Regions from separate parts of the Streptomyces sp. NPDC047315 genome, predicted to be linked through region 4. Evidence: riboswitches for the same ligand, from Rfam matches in the RefSeq annotation. Region 4 holds a riboswitch; each other region holds the start of a gene.

Region 1 (5,601 bases), on a different contig from region 4:
GGAGGTGCTCTCGGCGCACCCGGACTTCGAGAACGCCTGCGCCGACGACGGATTCGCACCGCGGCCCGACTTCCGGCCCCGTACCCGGTTCGAGGGGCAGGGCCTGGACAAGGGGCACGTGGTACGGGACCTCCTCTTCCGCCGCGCCGCGCCCACCGCCACGCCCGCGCCCACCGCCGGCCCCGAGCCCGTCTGACAAGCCCCTTCCCGGTCACGGGAAGCCGGTCCCGAGCCTGATCCGAGCCGATTCCGCGTCGCCGGCTGTCAGTGGTCCTCGCTAGGGTCGTCGGGTGTCCGAGCCGTCGTCCCCGCCCCGGTCCGCGCCCGTCGAGGCGCAGCCGCCGCTGCCCGCGTACGCGCCGCAGCCGGTGTTCGACGCGCTGCCCGAGCGCTCCCGCTGGCGCTACGCGCCCCGTCGCGCCTCCCGGCTGTGGCGCAGCAGGGCGCTCCGCGTCGGCGGGCTGATCACGCTGCTGGCCCTGTGCGGCCTGGTGATCCTCGCGCTGGTGCGGGAGCAGACGGGCACCCGGGGCTTCCTCGTCGGCCTCGGGCTCGCCACCCTGCCCGTTCCGCTGCTGCTCGCCGCGTTCCGCTGGCTGGACCGGGTGGAGCCGGGCCCCTGGCGCCACCTCGCCTTCGCGTTCGCCTGGGGCGCGTTCGCCGCCGCCCTGGTGGCGCTCACCGCGAACACCTTCGCGGCCCGCTGGATAGCCACCGCCACCGCCGATCCGTCGAGCGCGGACACGCTCGGTGCGACGGTGGTGGCGCCGGTCGTCGAGGAGAGCGCCAAGGCCGCCGCGGTCTTCCTGCTCTTCTTCTTCCGCAGACGGGACTTCACCGGCCTGGTCGACGGCGTCGTGGTCGCCGGCTTCACCGCGACCGGCTTCGCCTTCACCGAGAACATCCTCTACCTCGGCCGGGCCTTCGACGACGACCAGTCGACGGGCTCGGCGGGCTTCGAGTCGATGACGGCGGCGACGTTCTTCGTGCGGATCGTCATGTCGCCCTTCGCGCATCCGCTGTTCACGGTGCTCACCGGCATCGGTTTCGGGCTGGCCGCGCTGGCGGCGCGACGGCGCAGGTTCCGCCGCACCGCCCTGCCGCTGCTGGGGCTCGTCCTGGCCATGGGGATGCACGCGCTGTGGAACGGATCGACGTCGATGCTCGGCCCGTTCGGCTTCTACGCGGTGTACGCGCTGATCATGGTGCCGGTCTTCGCCCTGCTCACCTGGCTGACGATCTGGTCCCGGCAGCGGGAGCTGCGCACGGTGTCCACCGCGCTGCCGGCGTACGCGGCTGCCGGCTGGCTGGCGTCCGCCGAGCCCACGGCGCTGGCCTCCATGAGGGCGCGCACCGCGGCCCGTGACTTCGCCCGGCGCACGCAGGGGGCGGCAGCGGCGCACGCGGTGTCGGAGTACCAGCGCTTCGCGACCTCGCTCGCCTTCCTGCGCCACCGGGCGCAGCGCGGCACGGTCGACCCCGACTTCGTCGCACGGGAGCAGGAGCTGCTGCACCACATGTGGCGGCGCAAGGACGTCGCGAGCCCCGCGCTGACGTACGCGGCACGCGCGACGGGCGCGGTCCGGGTGCCCCCGCCGTACCGGGACTACGAGGGCTACAACCCGTACCGCGCATGACGCGGGGACGCCACTCCGGAAGAAGAGACCGACGGCCCTGGCGTCGGGGGGTGACACCAGGGCCATCGGCGATTCGGGGACGGCGGCGACGACGATGCTGATGACGGCGTACGGCACGGCCGGCAGCCGCGGCAACCGGCGGCTGGGGGCGCACGAACCCGCACTTCGGGAACTCAGGAGTGCGCGGAAGCCGCCACCCGCTCGTCGCGGCCGTCGTCGCGGCCGTCGTCGAGCCCAAAGCTCAGCTCAGGGCTCGGCGGGACTTGCTGATCAGACGCTGAGGCCCTTGCTCTGCAGCCAGGACGCCGGGTTGATGGTGGCGCCGCCCGGGGTCTGAACCTCCATGTGCAGGTGCGCGCCGGAGACGTTGCCGGTGGCGCCCACGCGCCCGACGCCGTCGCCCGCGACGACCTTCTGGCCCGCGCTCACGCCGACCGTCTGCATGTGGGCGTACATGATCTCGGTGCCGTCGTTCAGCTCCAGGATGACCTGGTAGCCGTACGCCGGGCCGGACCAGCCCGCGAACTTGACCGTACCGGCGCCCACGGCCTTCAGGGGGGTGCCCGCCGAAGCGACGAAGTCGAGGCCGGTGTGCTGGCCGGAGGACCACATGGAGCCGGACTGACCGTACGTCGCCGAGATGCTGTACGAGGAGAGCGGCAGCGCGAACATCTTCGCGAGCTTCGCCTTGCGCTCGGCCTCCGCCTTCGCCTTGGCCTCTGCTTCGGCCTTCTTCTTCTCGGCCTCCGCCTTCGCCTTGGCCTTGGCCTGGGCTTCCTTCTCGGCCTTCTCCTTCGCGGCCTTGTCGGCGGCGGCCTGCTTCGCGGCCTCGGCCTGGGCCTGCTGCTGCTCGGCCTGCTGGAGGATCCGGGAGCGGAGCGCCTCGCCGGCGCCGCCTTCGGCGGTGGCGCCCATCGCCATCAGCTCGTTGGCGCCCTCGCCGGACTGGTCGTCGCCGGACGGGTCGTCGTTCTTGTCGTCACCGCCCCCGAGGCCGTCGGGGAGGGAGATGGAAACCGGGGGCTTGTTCTGGGCGGTGGCGATGCCACCCGCGCCGACCGCCGCGATCACACCGACGCCGAGGACGGTGGAGCTACGGGCGAAGGCCCTGCGCTGCTGGCGCAGGACGCGGTGGCGACCGCGGGACGGAAGGACGGTCTCCGCGCTGGGGTTCCACTCGCCGTACGAGCGCTCGGCCCCGTTTTCGCTGAAGGCACCGGTCCTGGAGGACCCGGCAGGAGCTTCCGGGGCAGGGCTGTTGGACGCCACTGAGGCGTACTCCTTTCCTTCCTTCTCGCCTACCGGGTTAGCTGACGGGTTCGGAGCAGGAAGGTCTCCTACGGAACGCTTCGCAGGCTGCGAAGCATCCGATTCACCCCAAGAGGTGGTTCCCCGGTTCCCTTGCGGGATTCGGCGCGTGCGCACGGCGTCGCCCTGACGGCGACTGGGACGACCGCGCTGCGTTATCGAACGTTAATAGACACGGGTCCCGGATTCCAAGCCGGTCCCCATGATCGTTAACGATGATCGCGGAACCAACCGGGACACAAGCGGCCGGATTCGGGCGACTTGAGCGGCCCGAACGAGGTTTAGCCCGCACCACGCCCCTGCCATGACCCTGACAGTACGTCACATGGCGTGCTCCGAGCAGTCGTTCGACTACGCTGCGTGGACCCTCGACGCGACGTCGACCGCCGCGGCTCCGGCGGGCCGGGTGACCGCCAGCAGCGCCATGTCGTCCGTGGAGCCGCCCCCGGTGTGCCGGCGGACGTCGTCGATGAGCGCGTCCAACAGCTCCCCCGGGCCCGGGAAGACGCGCCCGACGAGCCGGGCGTCCGGCTCGTAGAAGGCGCCGGACGCATCCCGCGCCTCGGACAGCCCGTCGGTGTAGAGCAGCAGCGTCGCCCCCGGCGGCATCGGGTGCTCGTCCACCCGGTCCGGCCACTGCCCCAGCGCGTGCATCCCGAGCGGCAGCGCGGGCTCGCCCGGCTCCAGCCGCCCCAACCGCCCGTCGTCGCGGAGCAACAGCGGCTCCGGGTGCCCGCGGTTCACCAGCCGCACGACGCCCCCGCCGTGCGGGATCTCCGCGATGACCACGGTCGCGAACCCCTCGAAGGAGTCCACGTCTCCCTCGCCCCGCCGCCCCGCCTCCCGGTTCAGCGCCCGCTCCAGCCGTTCGGCCACCCCCTCCAGGGCGCGCTCCTGCTCGGCCGCCTCCCGGAACGAGCCGATCAGCACGGCCACCGCCTCCACCGCGCCGAGCCCCTTGCCCCGTACGTCCCCGACCACCAGCCGCACCCCGTGCGGGGTGTCCTGCACCGCGAAGAGGTCGCCCCCGATGAACGCGTCCGCCAGCGCCGCCTCGTACCGGGCCGCGATCCGCAGCCCGCCGATCTCCTCGGCGGGGGTGGGCAGCACGGCGCGCTGCGCGGTCTCGGCGATCACCCGGGCGGAGGCCAGCCGTTCATTGCTGCGCGCCACGACCCGGTTGATGAAGAGCGCCAGCACGGAGACGGTGAAGACGGTGGTCAGCTCGGTGTACGCCTGGGTCTGCCCGATCGAGTGGTTGTAGATGTCCAGGGCCAGCTCGGTCAGCACGGCGAAGGCGCCGGTCGCCAGCGTGACCGACCACGAGAAGAACGGGGCGGCGATCAGCGGGGCGGCCGTGAACATCGGCACCGCAGTGAACTTCCCCGGGGTCGACAGGTCGTAGACCACCCCGACGATGATCATCAGCGCCGGCAGCATCCGCGCGAAGCGCCGGGCACCGAAGCTGTTCCGCTCTTCCTCCGCCACGGATGCTCTCCTCCCCCCTCAGCCTCGGGCCGGCGGGCGGGGACGGCGAGCCGGCTGGGCCGGCCGGGGGACGCCTCCTGTGGGTGAGCGGGTGCGGGGAGACGGGAAGGGGCCGGGAAACGACGATGGCCCGGCACTCGATCGAGTGCCGGGCCACGGTCTTCAGTAGCGGGGACAGGATTTGAACCTGCGACCTCTGGGTTATGAGCCCAGCGAGCTACCGAGCTGCTCCACCCCGCGTCGGTGAACACAACTCTACGCCATCCGGAGCAGTGCTCGCGACCAAGGGTCCCCCGCCGGCGGGGGACCCCGGGGCTCAGGCGGTGATCACGGGGGCCTCAGTCGGTGAGGTGTCGCTCCGCGTACGCCGCCATCGCGTCCCGTACGAAGACCGCCGTGCCCTCGCCGTGCCGGTCGTAGTTGCGCCCGAAGCGCGGATCGGCGACGAACATCTCGCCGAGCCCGGCGAAGTGCGCCTTCGACGGGGCGCCCATCAGGGACTGCCACGCGTACATCCGCCGGGTGACCTCCTGCGCCACCTCGCCGTCGGCCGGGTGCCCGGCCTGGAGCACCCGCGCGTAGTCCCGGGCGATGTCGTCGTGGGCGCGCTGGTGGTCCCGGCGCTCCTGCCCGCTCAGCGATCGCCAGGTGCGGTCGCTGCGCTGCCAGGCGTCCGTGCCCCAGCGCTCGGTCACCTCCTGCTCGTACTGCGTGTGGTCGAAGCCGTCGAGCACGTCCTCAGCCATCAGTTCCTCCCCTCGTTCGGTCTTGTGCAGGGTGGTCCGCACCGAGGCGATCTGTCGCCCGATGCGTTCGCGCTCCAGCTCCAGCAGCCCGAGGTGGGCGCGGAGCGCGGCGGCCGTGTCCCGCTGCCCGGCCAGCACCTCGGCGATGGCGGGCAGCCCGAGCCCCAGCTCGCGCAGGAGCAGGATGCGCTGGAGGCGCACCAGCTCTTCGGGGCCGTAGTAGCGGTAGCCGTTGGCACCGACCCGGCACGGCTCCAGCAGCCCGACGTCCCCGTAGTGCCGCAGGGTGCGGCTGGTCGTACCGGCGCGGCGGGCGACTTCTTGGATCGACCACTCCATGACCTGAACCGTAGAACTTGACGTTGCGTAAAGGTCAAGCCGGACAAAAGGCAGCCCCGGCTCGGCTGGCCGGCGTCAGGTGT
Region 2 (5,601 bases), on a different contig from region 4:
CGCCCACCTCTTCGAGCACCTGATGTTCCAGGGCTCGAAGCAGGTCCAGGGGAACGGACACTTCGAACTGGTGCAGGGCGCCGGCGGCTCCCTGAACGGCACCACCAGCTTCGAGCGCACCAACTACTTCGAGACGATGCCCACCCACCAGCTGGAGCTCGCGCTCTGGCTGGAGGCCGACCGGATGGGCTCCCTGCTGGCCGCCCTCGACGACGAGTCGATGGAGAACCAGCGCGACGTGGTGAAGAACGAGCGCCGCCAGCGGTACGACAACGTCCCGTACGGCACCGCGTTCGAGAAGCTCACCGCCCTCGCCTACCCCGAGGGCCACCCCTACCACCACACCCCCATCGGCTCCATGGCCGACCTGGACGCGGCGACCCTGGAGGACGCCCGAGCCTTCTTCCGCACGTACTACGCGCCGAACAACGCGGTGCTGTCGGTCGTCGGCGACATCGACCCCGAGCAGACCCTCGCCTGGATCGAGAAGTACTTCGGCTCCATCCCCGGGCACGACGGCAAGCAGCCGCCGCGCGACGGCTCCCTGCCGGACGTCATGGGCCGCCAGCTGCGCGAGGTCGTCGAGGAGGAGGTGCCGGCGCGTGCGCTGATGGCCGCGTACCGACTGCCGCACGACGGCACCCGCGAGTGCGACGCCGCCGACCTCGCGCTGACCGTCCTCGGCGGCGGCGAGTCGTCCCGGCTCCACAACCGCCTGGTGCGCCGGGACCAGACCGCCGTCGGCGCCGGGTTCGGGCTGCTGCGGCTGGCGGGCGCGCCTTCGCTCGGCTGGCTGGACGTGAAGACCTCCGGCGGGGTCGAGGTCCCGCAGATCGAGGCCGCGGTCGACGAGGAGCTGGCCCGCTTCGCCGAGGAGGGCCCCACGGCCGAGGAGATGGAGCGCGCCCAGGCCCAGTTGGAGCGCGAATGGCTGGACCGGCTCGGCACCGTCGCCGGCCGCGCGGACGAACTGTGCCGGTACGCCGTGCTGTTCGGCGACCCGCAGCTCGCGCTGACCGCGGTGGACCGCGTGCTGAGCGTCACCGCCGAGGAGGTGCGCGACATCGCCCGCGCCCGGCTGCGCCCGGACAACAGGGCCGTGCTGGTCTACGAGCCGCTGCCGGCCGCCGACGCCGACGCCCAGAACGACGCAGGAGAGGGGGCGGACCAGTGACCGACGCCGCCGAGCCGCTGACGACGATGGACTTCCACCCCATGCCCACGTCCGGGGAGCCCACCCCCTGGGCGTTCCCCGCGCCCGGGCGCGGGACCCTCGACAACGGCCTGACCGTGCTGCACTGTCACCGCCCCGGCCAGCAGGTGGTGGCGGTCGAGGTCATCCTCGACGCCCCCCTGGGCGCCGAGCCCGAGGGCTTCGACGGGGTCGCCACCATCATGGCGCGCGCCCTGTCCGAAGGCACCAAGTCCCGGTCGGCCGAGGAGTTCGCGGCCGAGCTGGAGCGCTGCGGCGCCACGCTCGACGCCCACGCCGACCACCCCGCCGTCCGGGTCTCCCTGGAGGTCCCGGTCTCCCGGCTCCCCAAGGCGCTCGGGCTGCTGGCGGAGGCGCTGCGCGAGCCCGCGTTCGACGACGGCGAGGTCAAACGTCTGGTTCGCAACCGCCTGGACGAGATCCCGCACGAGACGGCGAACCCGGGACGGCGCGCCGCCAAGGAGCTGTACCGGCGGCTGTTCCCCGCCTCGCTGCGGATGTCCCGGCCCCGCCAGGGCACCGAGGAGACGGTGACCCGGATCGACTCGACCGCCGTACGGGCGTTCTTCGACGCCCACGTACGGCCTGCCACCAGCACCGTGGTCGTCGTCGGCGACCTGACCGGGGTGGACCTGGACGCGGTGCTCGCCGACACCCTCGGCGCGTGGACGGGCGACACCGCCCCGGCGCACCCCCGGGCCGAGATCACCGCCGACGACGCCGGTCGGGTGTTCGTCGTGGACCGCCCCGGTGCGGTGCAGACCCAGCTGCTGATCGGCCGGATCGGCGCGGACCGGCACGACCGCGTCTGGCCCGCCCAGGTGCTCGGCACGTACTGCCTCGGCGGCACCCTGACGTCCCGGCTGGACCGCGTGCTGCGCGAGGAGAAGGGCTACACCTACGGCGTACGGGCCTTCGCGCAGGTCCTGTGCTCGGCGCCCGACGGGTCGGGGGCCGCGCTGCTCGGGATCAGCGGCTCGGTCGACACGCCCAACACCGGCCCCGCGCTGGCGGACCTGTGGCAGGTGCTGCGCACGCTGGCCGCCGAGGGCCTGACGGACGCGGAGCGCGACGTCGCCGTGCAGAACCTGGTCGGGGTCGCCCCGCTGCGGTACGAGACGGCGCTGTCGGTCGCCGGCACCTTCGCCGACCAGGTCGAGCAGCACCTTCCGGACGACTTCCAGGCGCAGTTGTACGCCCGGCTGGCGCAGACGGGCACGGTGGAGGCGACCGCCGCGGTGGTGAACGCCTTCCCCGTCGACCGGCTGGTCACGGTGCTCGTCGGCGACGCGGCGCAGATCGCGGAGCCGGTGCGCGAGCTGGGGATCGGGGAAGTGACGGTGGTCAAGGGCTGACGGAGCCCGTCTCCCGGCGCAGGAGCCCGTAGGGGCCCGTAGCGGAGCCCCGGCGTCCACGGCGGACGCCGGGGCTCCGTCACGTCCCGTCCCGTCACGTCCGGTACGGACGGCCGCCCGTGGTCGTGGGGTGCCCTCGTGGTCACACTTCGCGCACACCGGCGCCATCGGACCGTCACCCGACGGCCGTACGTCCGTTGCACGTTCGCCGTCCGGGCGTCGTATCTCCCCGCCGAATGTCCTTTTTGATGGGAAGTCTGCCGACACGTGCTGTGGCATAGCCAACAAAGATCGTCGTTTGTTTGGCGAACGCGAGCGGGCCCGCCTAGCGTCGATCCGGCTGTTCGCCAGGAGCCCGCCGCACCCGCGGCACGGACAGTCATCGCCGAGTCCCCGCCGGGCGCGAGCCCAGGGGAGCCGGGGACCCAGTTCCCCCGGGGTGAATCGGCCCCTCCGCGGCCTGCGGAGGAGCCGTAGGAGACCTTCCTCTCTCCGAACCCGTCAGCTAACCCGGTAGGCGAGAAGGAAGGAAAGGACCGGCCACGCCATGGCGTTCGCCCGACCCACCGGGAAGCACCGTGCCCCCAGCCGCGTGACGCGCAGGAGCGCGAGCATCGCCGGCGCTGCGACCCTCGCCACCTCCGGGGTGATCGGCACCCTCGCGTCCCCCGCGTTCGCGACGGGGACCGAGCCGCGCAACGACGGCGACACCGGGTCGCTGAGCGCCGAGGACACCGGCACGCTCCAGATGCTGGCCGCCACCGACACCCTCGCCGAGCAGGTCACCGACCAGGCCGTCGACCAGAAGCGCGAGGCCGTCGCCCGCGCCGAAGCGGCGGCGGAGGCGAAGCGCAAGGTCGAGGCGGAGCGCAAGGCCGCCGAGCGCGCCGCCCGCGAGGCCGAGCGTCAGCGGCTGCTGAACTCCTACCAGCTGCCCGTCGCCGGCTCTCACGTCACCACCTCGTACCAGGCCAACAGCTCGCTGTGGTCCTCCGGCAGCCACAGCGGCGTCGACTTCCACGCCTCGTCCGGCACCGAGGTCGTCTCCGTGGGCGCGGGCACCGTCGTCGAGGCCGGCTGGGGCGGCGCGTACGGCTACAACGTCGTCATCAAGATGCGCGACGGCTCGTACACCCAGTACGCCCACCTCTCCGCGGTCACCGTCGGCGAGGGGCAGGCCGTGATGCCGGGCCAGCGGATCGGGCGCGCGGGCTCCACCGGCAACTCCACCGGGGCGCACCTCCACTTCGAGGCCCGCAGCGGCGCCGACTACGGCTCGGACGTCAATCCGGTCGCGTATCTGCGCGCCCGCGGCGTGAACGTCTGACCCGCGGAATCCTGCTTCGAGCTTCGACGTGCCCCGGTGCGACCGCGCCGGGGCACGTCGGCGTTGGCCGGGGCGCACCGAGGCACGACAAAGGCGCTGACCCCGAAGGTTCAGCGCCTTTGTCCCGGTGCGAGCCGCGGGCCCGCGAAAGTCGAGCGTTGGGTGGCTCAGACCGTCTCCGGCAGTTCCTCCAGCCCCTCGGCGACCAGCTTGGCCAGCCGGTCCAGGGCGGCGTCCGCGCCGTCGGCGTCGGAGGCGAGGACGATCTCCTCGCCGCCCTGCGCGCCCAGGCCGAGCACGGCGAGCATGGAGGCGGCGTTGACCGGGTTGCCGTCGGCCTTGGCGATCGTCACGGGGACGCCGGAGGCCGTGGCGGCGCGGACGAAGATGGAGGCGGGTCGGGCGTGCAGGCCCTCGGCCCAACCGACGGTGACACGGCGCTCAGCCATGGTGTTGCCCTTCGAATCAGCTGTTGTCTAGACCAGTCCCGGTCAGTCTCTCACGACGCCCCGGGTGCTCCTACCGACCGTAAACCCCCGCCGCAAGCCCCGACGGCGCCCGACGGTGACGGGGCGGACGCGTTCGGCGATGGTGCCCGAGTCCGGTCCGACAGCACCACCACCGGGCGTCCGCGCCGTACGATTTCTGCCATGCAGACCGAGCGGGACCACGCCTACCCCGACCACTGGGAGGCGGACGTGGTGCTGCGCGACGGCGGTACCGCGCGCATCCGCCCCATCACCGTCGACGACGCCGACCGGCTGGTCAGCTTCTACGAACAGGTGTCGGACGAGTCGAAGTACTACCGCTTCTTCGCGCCCTACCCCCATCTGTCGCCCAAGGACGTGCACCGCTTCACCCACCACGACTACGTGGACCGGGTGGGCCTCGCCGTCACCGTGGGCGGGGAGTTCGTCGCCACCGTCCGCTACGACCGGATCGACGAGCACGGCCGGCCGGCCAGCGCGCCCGCCGACGAGGCCGAGGTCGCCTTCCTCGTCCAGGACGCCCACCACGGCCGCGGCGTCGCCTCCACGATGCTCGAACACATCGCGGCGGTCGCGCGGGAGCGCGGGATCCGACGGTTCGCGGCGGACGTGCTGCCCGCGAACACCAAGATGATCAAGGTGTTCCGGGACGCCGGGTACACCCAGAAGCGCAGCTTCGAGGACGGCTCCGTCCATCTGACGCTCGACCTGGAGCCGACCGCGGAGTCCGTCGCTGTGCAGCGCGCCAGGGAGCACCGCGCCGAGGCGCGCTCCGTGCAGAGGCTGCTGGCGCCGCGGGCCGTCGCGGTCGTCGGCGTCGGCCGCGCGCCCGGGGGAGTGGGCCGCACCGTCCTGCGCGACCTGGTCGGCGGCGGCTACACCGGACGCGCGTACGCCGTGAACCGCGCCTTCCCCGCCGACTGGCACGAGGTCGACGGGGTCCCCGCGCACCGCTCCGTGGGCGAGGTCGTCGAGCGGACCGGCGAGCCCGTCGACCTCGTGGTCGTGGCCGTCCCCGCCGAGCGGGTGCCGGAGGTGGTCGCGGACTGCGGGGAGCACGGGGTGCGCGGGCTGGTCGTGCTGAGCGCCGGGTACGCGGAGAGCGGCGCCGAAGGCCGGGCCCGCCAGCGCGAGCTCGTCCGACAGGCCCGCTCGTACGGCATGCGGGTCATCGGCCCCAACTCCTTCGGCGTCATCAGCACCGCGGCGGACGTACGC
Region 3 (5,601 bases), on a different contig from region 4:
TGCACGGCGACGAACTGCGCGTGCGCTGCACCGACGCCGTGACCGGCCTCGGGCTGACCCTCCACTACCGGATGCGGGACGACGCCGACGTCGTCGAACGGTGGACCACCCTCACCCACGAAGGCAGCGGCCCCGCCCTGGAGGTGCTGCGCGCGGACGCCGCCACCTGGACCCTGCCCGAGCGCGACTCCTGGCGGCTGAGCCAACTGCACGGACGGTGGGCCGCCGAGTCCCGGCTCACGCGCACCCCCCTCGCCCACGGCGAGCACGTGCTCGGCAGCCGCCGCGGCCACACCGGCCACCAGCACCTGCCCTGGGTGGCGCTCGACGACGGCAGCGCCACCGAGGAGGGCGGCGAGGTGTACGGCTGCGCCCTCGGCTGGTCCGGGTCCTGGCGGATCTGCACCGCGCGGCTGTCAGACGGGCGGGTCCAGATCACCGGCGGGGCCGGCTACGACGACTCCGGGCTGCTCAGGCTCGCGCCCGGTCAGTCGTACGTCTCGCCCGTCTTCGCCGGGCTGTGGTGCGGGGGCGGCTTCGGGGCCGCGAGCCGGGCGTGGCACTCCTGGCAGCTCGCCCACGTGGTCCCGGACGCCTCCGCCGTACGGCCCGTCCTCTACAACTCCTGGGAGGCCACCGGCTTCGACATCCACGAGGAGCAGCAGCGGGCGCTGGCAGTGCGGGCGGCGGACCTGGGCGTGGAGCTGTTCGTGGTCGACGACGCGTGGTTCGGGCGGCGCACCGGCGACCGCGCCGGGCTCGGCGACTGGACCCCGAACCCCGAGCGCTTCCCGCGCGGCCTCAAGCCGCTCGCCGACGAGGTGCACGCGCTCGGCATGCGCTTCGGCATCTGGATCGAGCCGGAGATGGTCAACCCCGACAGCGACCTGTACCGTGCGCACCCCGACTGGGTGCAGCACCACCCGGGCCGCACCAGGACCGAGTTCCGCAACCAACTGGTGCTCAACCTCGCCCGCGACGACGTGCGCGAGCACCTGTGGCGGCAGTTGGACGCGCTGCTGTCGAGCGCGCCCGTCGACTACGTGAAGTGGGACTTCAACCGGTGCTTCACCGACGCCGGCTGGCCCGGCGACGAGTATCCGCAACGGCTCTGGGTGGAACACGTCCACGCGCTGTACGAACTCGTCGACCGGCTGCGGGCCGCGCACCCCGGGGTGGCCTTCGAGTCCTGCTCCGGGGGCGGGGGCCGGATCGACCTCGGGATCCTCGCGCGTGCGGACCAGGTGTGGACCTCCGACAACACCGACCCCCTGGACCGGCTGGCGATCCAGTACGGCTTCAGCCAGCTCCACCCTGCGCGGGTGATGGCCGCCTGGGTCACCGACAGCCCCAACGTCCAGCTCAACGGCCGACGCAGCTCGTTGCGGTTCCGCTTCGTCAGCGCGATGGCGGGCGTGCTGGGGATCGGCGGGGACCTCACCGAGTGGAGCGAGGCGGAGCTGGCCGCGGCCCGCGGCTGGGTGGAGCTGTACAAGCGGATCCGGCCGGTGGTGCAGCACGGCGAGCTGTACCGGCTCAGGCCGCCGGACGGCGGGCTCAGCGCGGTGCAGTACGTACGGGGCGACGAGACCGTGGTCCTCGCCTGGCTCCAGGCGCAGCACCACGGCGAGCGACCGCCGCTGCTGCGGCTGCGCGGCTTGGACGCGTCGGCCTCCTACGTCTGCCCGGAGAGCGGCGCGGTGTACCGGGGCGCGGTGTTGACCCACCACGGCCTGGCCACGGGACTGGTCGGCGACCTGGACGCGACCGTCATCCGACTCCGCCGCCAGTGAGTCGAGAAGAAAAAGAGCTATCTGTCCGTATTCGTACATTAATGCGCTCTTCGATATAACGTGCCCTGGCTACGGGGGAGATGGGCGTCCCTCATGAGCAGGATCACAATGGTGACGTTGTGTGGCGGGCGTGCGGTGAAGGGATGCGGCGGACGGGCGGGAGTTGGCGGGGCGGCGTCCACGGAGGGTGACCGCCCGCCGCCGGCGCGATGATCCACGCGGTCGGGGCGCGGGCGGTCATGGCTTGTTCCTGGCGATGTGGCCGGTTTACGGTCACGGCACTCCGGACGGACCGCCTCATCCTGCCGCCGCCCGGATCATCACCCACCCACCTGTGGCAGGAGCGGGGGACCCAGGTAGTACGCCGGTCCGGACTCCGGACGGCTCGGGGTGAAGTCGCGCCCAGCGCGCGGCCGGGCATCTCCAGCTCGAACCCGACAGCTCACCTCGCAGGCGTCGGAGAGGAACAGCACCATGTCCGCACAGGGCAAGCACCGCCGTCCCAAGTCGACGGCCTTCACCCGTGGATTCGTCGCCGCCGGCACCGGTGGCGCCGCCATCGCCCTTCCCCTGATGGGCGCCACCGGCGCCCACGCCGCCGAGCAGGCCGCACCGGCGGCCCCCGTCGTCGCCCCGGTCTCGGCCGCCTCCGCGCCGGCCGCCGAGAAGGCCGCCGCCGCGTCGACCACCTACGTCGTGGTCATCGGCGACCACCTGTCCAAGATCGCCGACGAGCACCGGCTCGACGGCGGCTGGCAGCAGCTCTACCAGGACAACCGCGACGCCGTCGGCGAGAACCCCTCGCTGATCCACCCCGGCCTCAAGCTCACCATCGGTGCCAAGGCCGACGGCAAGGGCGCCGCGAAGGCGGAGAAGCCCGCCGAGAGCAAGGCCGAGAAGCCGGCCGAGAAGCCCGCTGAGAAGAAGACCGAGGGCGACAAGGTCGAGAAGAAGGTCGAGTCGAAGGCCGTGCCCGCCGCCCCGGCCGCCCAGAAGCCGGCCGGCGGCAACGACGAGCCCGCCACCTCCGCACCCGCGGAGTCCTCCTCCAGCGGCTCGTCCGCCGGCACCTCCAGCGGCTGGGCCGCCCCGCTCGCCAACGCCCAGGTCTCCACCTCGTACCGAGCCTCCGGCGCCGCCTGGTCCAGCGGCTACCACACCGGTGTCGACTTCGCCGCGCCCACCGGCACCGGCGTCCGCGCCATCGGCCCCGGCTCGGTCGTCTCCGCCGGGTACAACGGCGCGTACGGCAACGAGGTCGTCATCAAGCACACCGACGGCACCTACTCCCAGTACGCCCACCTCTCCTCGCTCTCCGTCTCCGCCGGGCAGAGCGTGACCGGCGGGCAGTCCATCGGCCAGGTCGGCTCCACCGGCAACTCCAGCGGGCCGCACCTGCACCTGGAGGTCCGCACCGGCCCGTCGTACGGCTCGGACATCGACCCGGTTGCCCACCTGCGCAGCCACGGCGTCTCGCTCTGACCCCGACGCACCGCGCCACCGGCCGCTGACCCGGCCACCCCTCGGATCCCCCACGGAGCCCCCCGCTCCGTGGGGGGTCTGCGTGTTCCCGAGCATCTTCCCGCGCGTGTGCCGGGTGGGTGCCGGGCGTATTCCCCATCACCTCGCCATCCCCGGTGTGATAAATCACTGCGCGTCAACCCCTCCCTACGGTCGCGTAGGTCACATCTGTAGGGCGAAGATGAGTTCTTGTGGCAGACGATTCGAGAACAGAGAACAAGGGCGGATTCGGGTCGTACGCAGCCATCGGTGACAGCTTCACCGAGGGTGTGGGGGACCCGGGACCCGACGGGACGTACGTCGGCTGGGCGGACCGGTTCGCGGTCCTGCTCGCCGACCGCAAACCGGAACACAGCTTCCGGTACGCCAATCTCGCGGTGCGCGGCAGGCTCCTCGACCAGATCGTGGAGGAGCAGGTGCCGAGGGCGAAGCAACTCGCCCCGGACCTGGTGTCGTTCTGTGCGGGGGGCAATGACATCATCCGACCGGGCAGCGACCCGGACGACGTTGCGGAGCGCTTCGAACGCGCGGTGGCCGAGCTGACGGCTGCCGTCGGCACGGTCATGGTGACCACCGGATTCGACACCCGGGACGTGCCGGTCCTGCGCCACCTGCGGGGCAAGGTCGCCACGTACACGGCGCACGTGCGGGCCATCGCGGACCGCCACGGCTGCCCGGTGCTGGACCTGTGGTCGCTCAAGTCGGTCCAGGACCGCCGGGCCTGGGACCCCGACCGGCTCCACCTGTCCCCCGAGGGGCACACCAGGGTGGCGCTGCGGGCGGGACAGGTCCTCGGGCTCGACGTGCCGGCCGACCCCGACCAGCCGTGGCCGCCGCAGCCGGTGCGCGGCACCCTGGAAGTACGGCGCGACGACATCCACTGGGCCCGCGAGTACCTGGTGCCGTGGATCGGACGGCGGTTGCGCGGCGAGAGTTCGGGCGACGACATCGTGGCGAAGCGACCGGACCTGCTTCCGCTGTGACGCCGCCCGACGGCCGCCCGGCCGCATGACCCGGTGAGCGGGCGGGCCCCACCGCTGGGACGCGGCGGGGCCCGCCCGACTACCCGGCCGGCTGCGCCGGGATCCGTTCCAACACGCCGCCGGCGAACACGTCGTACAGCGGCAGCGACTCCAGGTGCACATAGCCGATGTGGCAGTCGCACACGGCCAGCGGACAGGCCCGCGGACGCAGCGCCGCGCGGTACGAACCGTCGTAGAGGTTCCCCAACTCGGCCGGGACGAAGTGACAGCGGCGCACCGTGCCCGCACCGTCCACGGAGATCACCGACTCGCCCGTACGACACGGCAGGCCCGCCGACGGGTGCGGCCGGCGGCTGTAGGGGAACAGCGGGTCCAGCGCCGTCCACTGGTCCGCCGCCTCGTCCGCGTACTCGTGCCCCTCCGCCGCGTTCACCCACAGATAGACGTGGTCCGGCAACTCGGCGCGCAGCCGGCGGGCGTGCTCCAGGTGCTCGGGCAGGCCCACGATCCCCACGCTGAAGCGCACCCCGCGCCGGCCCAACTCGTGCGTCTTGGCGAGGAAGCGTTCGTACGGCGTCTGCCCCGGGTGGTACGTGCACCACAGCGCCAGCACGTCCAGGTCGGCGTCCGCGAGCCAGTCCGTGCGGCAGGACAGATTGGTCTGGATGGCGACCCGCCGCACCTGCGGCAGCCGGGACAGCTCCACCATGGCCCGTCGGTACCAGGAGCGGACCAGGCCCTCTCCCCACGGGGTGAACAGCACCGACAGCCGGTCATCGGCCTGCTCCGCCACCCACCAGGCGAACCGCTCCAAAGCCGCCCGGTCCGCGCGCAGTTGCGCCGGGCTGTCGCGGCGCTTGGCGAACGGGCAGTACGGGCAGTCGTAGTCGCAGGACGCCAGCGGCCCCCGGTACAACACCGTCAGATCCATGGCCCGCCCCCTCACTTCGGCTCGTACGCGGCCATGCGGGCGCGCACGGCGGGGGAGAACAGCTCGGGACCGAGGGCGTCCGAGTGCGCCAGGCCCTCGGCGCCGAGCCGCAGCAGGTCGGCCGGCGCGGACGCGTCCAGCCAGCCGCGCGCCGCGAAGCGCGCCAGCTCGGGCCCGAAGTCGTCGTGCACGTCCCCGCCGAAGCGCGTGCGGTACTCGCCCAGCGACATGCCCTCGGCCTGGAGCAGGGACTGCAACAGATGGCGGCGGCGCGCCTCGCCGTCGTCCACCGCGTAGCCGACCTCGGCGCGGGTGAAGTCCTCGGTGCGGGTGTACGCGTCGATGATGCCGCGCACCTCGGCCGTCGCCACCG
Region 4 (5,601 bases):
GCCCACGCCAAGGGCAAGACCGGCATCCCGGGGGAGCGCAAGGCGGAGTTGATGACGCATCTGCTGAACATCGACCCGCCCGACCACACGCGGCTGCGCCGACTCGTGTCCAAGGCGTTCACCCCCCGCCGCGTCGCCGCCTTCGCGCCGCGCGTGCAGGAGCTGACGGACCGGCTCATCGACGGCTTCGCGGACCGCGGCAGCGCAGACCTGATCCACGAGTTCGCGTTCCCGCTCCCCATCTACGCGATCTGCGACCTGCTGGGCGTGCCCGCCGAGGACCAGGACGACTTCCGGGACTGGGCGGGGATGATGATCCGCCACGGCGGCGGCCCCCGCGGCGGCGTGGCGCGCTCCGTGAAGAAGATGCGCGGCTACCTCGCCGAGCTGATCCACCGCAAGCGGGAGACCCTGGGCCCCGAGAGCGCCGACGACGACCTGATCTCGGGGCTGATCCGGGCCAGCGACCACGGCGAGCACCTCACCGAGAACGAGGCCGCGGCGATGGCCTTCATCCTCCTCTTCGCCGGGTTCGAAACCACCGTGAACCTGATCGGGAACGGCACGTACTCCCTGCTGCGCAACCCGGAGCAACGCGCCCTGCTCCAGGAGTCCCTGGCGGCCGGTCGGACCGACCTGCTGGAGACGGGCGTGGAGGAGCTGTTGCGCTACGACGGACCGGTGGAGTTGGCGACCTGGCGGTTCGCCACCGAGGCGGTGACGATCGGCGGGCAGGAAGTCGCCGAAGGCGACCCCGTCCTCGTCGTGCTCGCCGCCGCCGACCGCGACCCCGACCGCTTCGACGGGCCCGACGTCCTCGATCTGTCCCGACGTGACAATCAGCACCTCGGGTACGGCCACGGGATCCACTACTGCCTCGGCGCGCCCCTCGCCCGCATCGAAGCGCAGACGGCGCTCGCGACCCTGCTGCGTCGCCTCCCTGACCTGCAACTCGCGGGGGATCCGTCCGATTTGCGGTGGCGCGGCGGGCTGATCATGCGTGGACTGCGCACGCTTCCCGTGGAGTTCGGCCGCCCGACTAACTGACGGAGCATCAACTCTGTGATGTTTGCGTGATCTCCGCTGCATCGACTTGTGACTGACGTTGGAGTGCGGTTACGTTCACCCCCGTCTCAGCCGTCAGCGAAAGGCAACCGCATGCTCTCCGGGAATGGTCGACATCGCCGTCCTCGCCAGGCCCCGGCACTCGTCGTCGCCGCGGGGGTGACGGGATCTGCGATCGCGATCCCGCTCCTCGGCGCCGGGTCCGCGTCCGCCGCCGACTCCGCCGTGTGGGACCGGGTCGCGGAGTGCGAGAGTGCCGGGCAGTGGAGCGCCAACACCGGCAACGGCTACTTCGGCGGGCTCCAGTTCTCGCAGGAGACGTGGGAAGCCTTCGGCGGTACGCAGTACGCGGTGCGCGCCGACCTCGCGAGCCGTTCGCAGCAGATCGCCGTGGCCGAGAAGGTGCTGGCCGCCCAGGGGTCGCAGGCGTGGTCGTCCTGCGGGGCGAACGCGGGGCTGCCGGGCAGCGAGAAGCCGAAGCTCGACCTGGGCGCCCTGCCGGTGCCCACCGCGCCGACCACGCCGTCCCCCGGCCCGACCCAGGGCGTCGGCAACGGCGTCGCGCCGGGCGCCGGTACGGACGAGGGAAAGAAGGCCGGCGGCAAGCACCGCGGCCCGGCCGCGACCGAGACCCCGGCCGCGCCGGCGTCCCCGGAGCCCTCCGGCGCCGTCGAGGGCGCGGACGCGGGTGCGAGCGCGGGCACGGGCGAGCGGCGCGCGAGCGACGACACCCGGGCCTCGCGCAGCGACACGCCCGGCCGCGGCGACTCCGTCCAGCCCGGCGACCCGGGCAAGGCGGTCGGTGCGCCGGCGAAGGGTCAGCAGGGCGACGGCTCGACCGGCGCGGGCGCCGAGGCCAACAAGAAGGACGCCGACGGCAAGAAGGACGACGCCGGCGCCAGCGCCGACACCGCGACCGCGTCGCCCGGCACGTACACCGTCCGCCCCGGCGACAACCTCTGGGCCATCGCGGACGCCCAGGACCTCCCCGGAGGCTGGCCGGCGCTCTACGAGGCGAACCGCGATGCCGTCGGCGCTGATCCCGATCTGATCCTGCCTGGTCAGAACCTTGACCTCGGGGTGAAGTAGCCCGATTCAGGGGCACGTTGGGGCAGGTTTTTGCCGGCTTTTGTCCGTTTCTGCGTAAGTGAGACATGTGTCTCTCTGCTCGAACGGACTTCCGGCCCCGAATGGAATGACTCATTCCGTGTCCCACCTGCGGAAACGGGGGTTTCCGGAAGGCCGTGATGGGCGTTTTCTCCCCGATGTTCCTTCTTTGAACATCGGGGAGGGCTGTGATTACGGTCTGACCGCTCGCCAAAGCGGGCACCACTGACCGTCACGCCGAATCCTGCCGTCGGTCGGGGGGAACAGTCGTCGCGAGAGCGCCGAAGGCAGGAGCGGGGGACCCACGTACGTGCCGGTCCCGTCCACCCCGGGAGACCCGGGGCACGGACACCGGCTTGGGGTGAAGCCGCGCCGAGCGCGCGGCCGGGCAACTCACTTGGCCCGAACCCGACAGCTCACCTCGTAGGCGTCGGTGAGGAGATCCACCATGCTGTTTTCCAGCAAGGGCAAGCACCGCCGCCCGTCCAAGGCCGCCAAGTTCGCCGCCTTCGCCGGCATCACCACCGCCGCGATCGCCGCCCCGCTGGTGGGCGCCACCTCCGCCTCCGCCGCCACTGCCGCCGAGTGGGACAAGGTCGCCCAGTGCGAGTCCGGCGGCAACTGGTCGATCAACACCGGCAACGGCTACTACGGCGGCCTGCAGTTCTCCCCGTCCACCTGGGCCGCCTTCGGTGGCACCCAGTACGCGTCGAACGCGCACCTCGCCTCCAAGTCGCAGCAGATCGAGATCGCCGAGAAGGTCCTCGCGGGCCAGGGCAAGGGCGCCTGGCCGAGCTGTGGCGTCGGCCTCTCCAAGGCCGCGTACAACGGCGGCGGCGCCGAGCAGGCCCCCGCCCCGAAGCAGGAGCAGCCCAAGCCGCAGCCGAAGCCCGAGCAGCCGAAGCAGCAGCAGAAGGCGCAGCCCTCGCAGGAGCGCGCCGAGGCCCCGACCACCCGCTCCGAGCGCCCGTCCGCCCCGGCCAAGTCCGCGCCGAAGGCCGGCGGCTTCGAGAAGGGCGACGGCGAGTACGAGGTCCAGGCCGGCGACACCCTGAGCAAGATCGCCGAGAGCGAGCAGGTCAAGGGCGGCTGGCAGAAGCTCTTCGAGCTGAACAAGGACGTCGTGGACGACGCTGACGTCATCTACCCGGGTCAGCAGCTCCACCTGAGCTGACCCGTCGCGAACCCACGGGCCGTCACCCCGACCCGACCCCCCACGGGTTCGCCACTCACGGCCCCGGGCCGGCGCGCTTCCCCCGTACGCGCCGGCCCGGGGTTCTGTGTGTCACGGGTGAGCAGCAAGCCCGCACTGACCGTCGGGGGTCCGCGCCGACCGCGAGAGGCCCGCTTCTGAGCAGGCATCCGCGCAGTTGAGAGGCGTTACCCGACGGTAGCTATGCGCCTTTTGGCCGGGGTGAAGTTCTTCGCACTCTTTTTCGTCCCAGGGGGCGGGCAGCGGCCGGTCGACGCCCCCCAGCCGGTTAGGCTCTTGCCGTTGGGCGCTGAGCCCCGCACCCCACGCGTCACATCCCAGAAGGAGATGCTCGTGCCGTCCATCGACGTCGTCGTAGCCCGGGAAATCCTGGACTCCCGAGGCAACCCCACGGTCGAGGTCGAGGTCGGCCTCGACGACGGGAGCACCGGCCGCGCCGCGGTGCCCTCCGGCGCCTCCACCGGTGCCTTCGAGGCCCTGGAGCTCCGCGACGGAGACCCGAACCGCTACCAGGGCAAGGGCGTCGAGAAGGCCGTCCTCGCCGTCATCGAGCAGATCGGCCCGGAGCTCGTCGGCTACGACGCCACCGAGCAGCGCCTCATCGACCAGGCGATGTTCGACCTGGACGCCACCCCGGACAAGTCCTCGCTGGGCGCGAACGCCATCCTCGGCGTCTCCCTCGCCGTGGCGCACGCCGCCTCCGAGGCGTCCGACCTTCCACTCTTCCGCTACCTGGGCGGTCCGAACGCGCACCTGCTGCCCGTTCCGATGATGAACATCCTGAACGGCGGCTCGCACGCCGACTCCAACGTGGACATCCAGGAGTTCATGATCGCCCCGATCGGCGCGGAGTCCTTCTCCGAGGCGCTGCGCTGGGGCACCGAGGTGTACCACACCCTCAAGAAGGTCCTGAAGGGCCGCGGCCTGTCCACCGGCCTCGGCGACGAGGGCGGCTTCGCGCCGAACCTGGACTCCAACCGCGCCGCGCTGGACCTGATCATCGAGGCGATCAAGGAAGCCGGCTACGCCCCCGGCAAGGACATCGCGCTCGCGCTCGACGTCGCCGCCTCCGAGTTCTACAAGGACGGCTCGTACGAGTTCGAGGGCAAGTCCCTCTCCGCCGCCGAGCTGACCGAGTACTACGAGGAGCTGGTCGCGGCCTACCCGCTGGTCTCCATCGAGGACCCGCTGTTCGAGGACGACTGGGCCGGCTGGAAGGTGCTCACCGACAAGCTGGGCGCCAAGGTCCAGATCGTCGGCGACGACCTCTTCGTCACCAACCCCGAGCGCCTGGCCCGCGGCATCGAGGAGGGCTCCGCGAACGCCCTGCTCGTCAAGGTCAACCAGATCGGTTCGCTGACCGAGACCCTGGACGCCGTCGAGCTGGCCCAGCGCAACGGCTTCAAGTGCATGATGTCCCACCGCTCCGGCGAGACCGAGGACGTCACCATCGCCGACCTGGCCGTGGCCACCAACTGCGGCCAGATCAAGACCGGCGCCCCGGCCCGCTCCGAGCGCGTCGCCAAGTACAACCAGCTCCTGCGCATCGAGGAGATCCTGGACGACGCGGCCGTGTACGCGGGCCGCAGCGCGTTCCCCCGCTTCAAGGGCTGATCGGCCCCGGCAGCCAGTCGTGCGGTACGTCCCCGGCCGCGGTCCCGTACCGTGTCCGGGGACGTACGCACGTACGCGCCCCGATGGCACCGACCAGACGGCACCGACGGAGCAGCCGGCGCAGGGGAGGCGGATCAGATGGCCAAGCGGGACTCCGGGAACGGCGACGGACGGTTCTCCACCGCGACCAGGCTGCGGCTGCTCGGCGAGCAGACCGCGGCCCGTGTGTACCGCTCCCAGACCAAGCGCCAGGCGCGGCGCTCCCGGCTGACGGGCCGGGCGGCCTTCCTCGCGCTCGTCGTCTGCTCCCTCGTGGTCGCCCTGGCGTACCCGATGCGGCAGTACGTCTCGCAACGCGGCGACATCGCCGACCAGCGCGAGCGGATGGCCGACGCGGAGCAGCAGGTGGAGCGGTTGCGGGACGAGAAGGCGCGGCTCCAGGACGACATGTACGTACGCCGCCTGGCCCGTGAGCACCTGCATTACGTACTGCCGGGGGAGACCGGCTACATCATGATCGACCCGGAGGCGGCCGAGCGGCGCCGCAACGACGAGGGCTCGGCCGACCGGCCCTGGTACTCGAACGTCTGGGAAGGCGTCGA

What was found. Region 4 has a riboswitch for cyclic di-AMP ahead of ABZ842_RS04485 (transglycosylase family protein). Riboswitches for the same ligand answer to the same signal wherever they lie in the genome.
Region 1: linked by a shared signal. The riboswitch ahead of ABZ842_RS12245 (M23 family metallopeptidase) and the one ahead of ABZ842_RS04485 (transglycosylase family protein) in region 4 are both predicted to bind cyclic di-AMP.
Region 2: linked by a shared signal. The riboswitch ahead of ABZ842_RS32815 (M23 family metallopeptidase) and the one ahead of ABZ842_RS04485 (transglycosylase family protein) in region 4 are both predicted to bind cyclic di-AMP.
Region 3: linked by a shared signal. The riboswitch ahead of ABZ842_RS07665 (LysM peptidoglycan-binding domain-containing M23 family metallopeptidase) and the one ahead of ABZ842_RS04485 (transglycosylase family protein) in region 4 are both predicted to bind cyclic di-AMP.

Annotation. Positions count from the first base shown of each region.
Region 1 covers NZ_JBEYTZ010000009.1:17,127-22,727, forward strand. Annotated here, with positions in the region: gene trmB (tRNA (guanosine(46)-N7)-methyltransferase TrmB) at 1-196, shown strand, start outside; gene ABZ842_RS12240 (PrsW family intramembrane metalloprotease) at 291-1,637, shown strand; gene ABZ842_RS12245 (M23 family metallopeptidase) at 1,908-2,906, opposite strand; cyclic di-AMP (ydaO/yuaA leader) riboswitch at 2,918-3,063, opposite strand; gene ABZ842_RS12250 (PP2C family protein-serine/threonine phosphatase) at 3,297-4,433, opposite strand; tRNA gene ABZ842_RS12255 (tRNA-Met) at 4,600-4,673, opposite strand; gene ABZ842_RS12260 (MerR family transcriptional regulator) at 4,772-5,518, opposite strand; gene ABZ842_RS12265 (sigma-70 family RNA polymerase sigma factor) at 5,594-5,601, opposite strand, start outside.
Region 2 covers NZ_JBEYTZ010000038.1:68,511-74,111, forward strand. Annotated here, with positions in the region: gene ABZ842_RS32805 (pitrilysin family protein) at 1-1,174, shown strand, start outside; gene ABZ842_RS32810 (pitrilysin family protein) at 1,171-2,568, shown strand; cyclic di-AMP (ydaO/yuaA leader) riboswitch at 2,942-3,102, shown strand; gene ABZ842_RS32815 (M23 family metallopeptidase) at 3,116-3,895, shown strand; gene ABZ842_RS32820 (HPr family phosphocarrier protein) at 4,063-4,344, opposite strand; gene ABZ842_RS32825 (GNAT family N-acetyltransferase) at 4,546-5,601, shown strand, end outside.
Region 3 covers NZ_JBEYTZ010000005.1:262,151-267,751, forward strand. Annotated here, with positions in the region: gene ABZ842_RS07660 (alpha-galactosidase) at 1-1,793, shown strand, start outside; cyclic di-AMP (ydaO/yuaA leader) riboswitch at 2,109-2,262, shown strand; gene ABZ842_RS07665 (LysM peptidoglycan-binding domain-containing M23 family metallopeptidase) at 2,268-3,275, shown strand; gene ABZ842_RS07670 (SGNH/GDSL hydrolase family protein) at 3,506-4,297, shown strand; gene ABZ842_RS07675 (STM4011 family radical SAM protein) at 4,377-5,228, opposite strand; gene ABZ842_RS07680 (STM4012 family radical SAM protein) at 5,240-5,601, opposite strand, start outside.
Region 4 covers NZ_JBEYTZ010000003.1:201,582-207,182, forward strand. Annotated here, with positions in the region: gene ABZ842_RS04475 (cytochrome P450) at 1-1,047, shown strand, start outside; gene ABZ842_RS04480 (transglycosylase family protein) at 1,159-2,154, shown strand; cyclic di-AMP (ydaO/yuaA leader) riboswitch at 2,442-2,617, shown strand; gene ABZ842_RS04485 (transglycosylase family protein) at 2,621-3,346, shown strand; gene eno (phosphopyruvate hydratase) at 3,713-4,999, shown strand; gene ABZ842_RS04495 (septum formation initiator family protein) at 5,138-5,601, shown strand, end outside.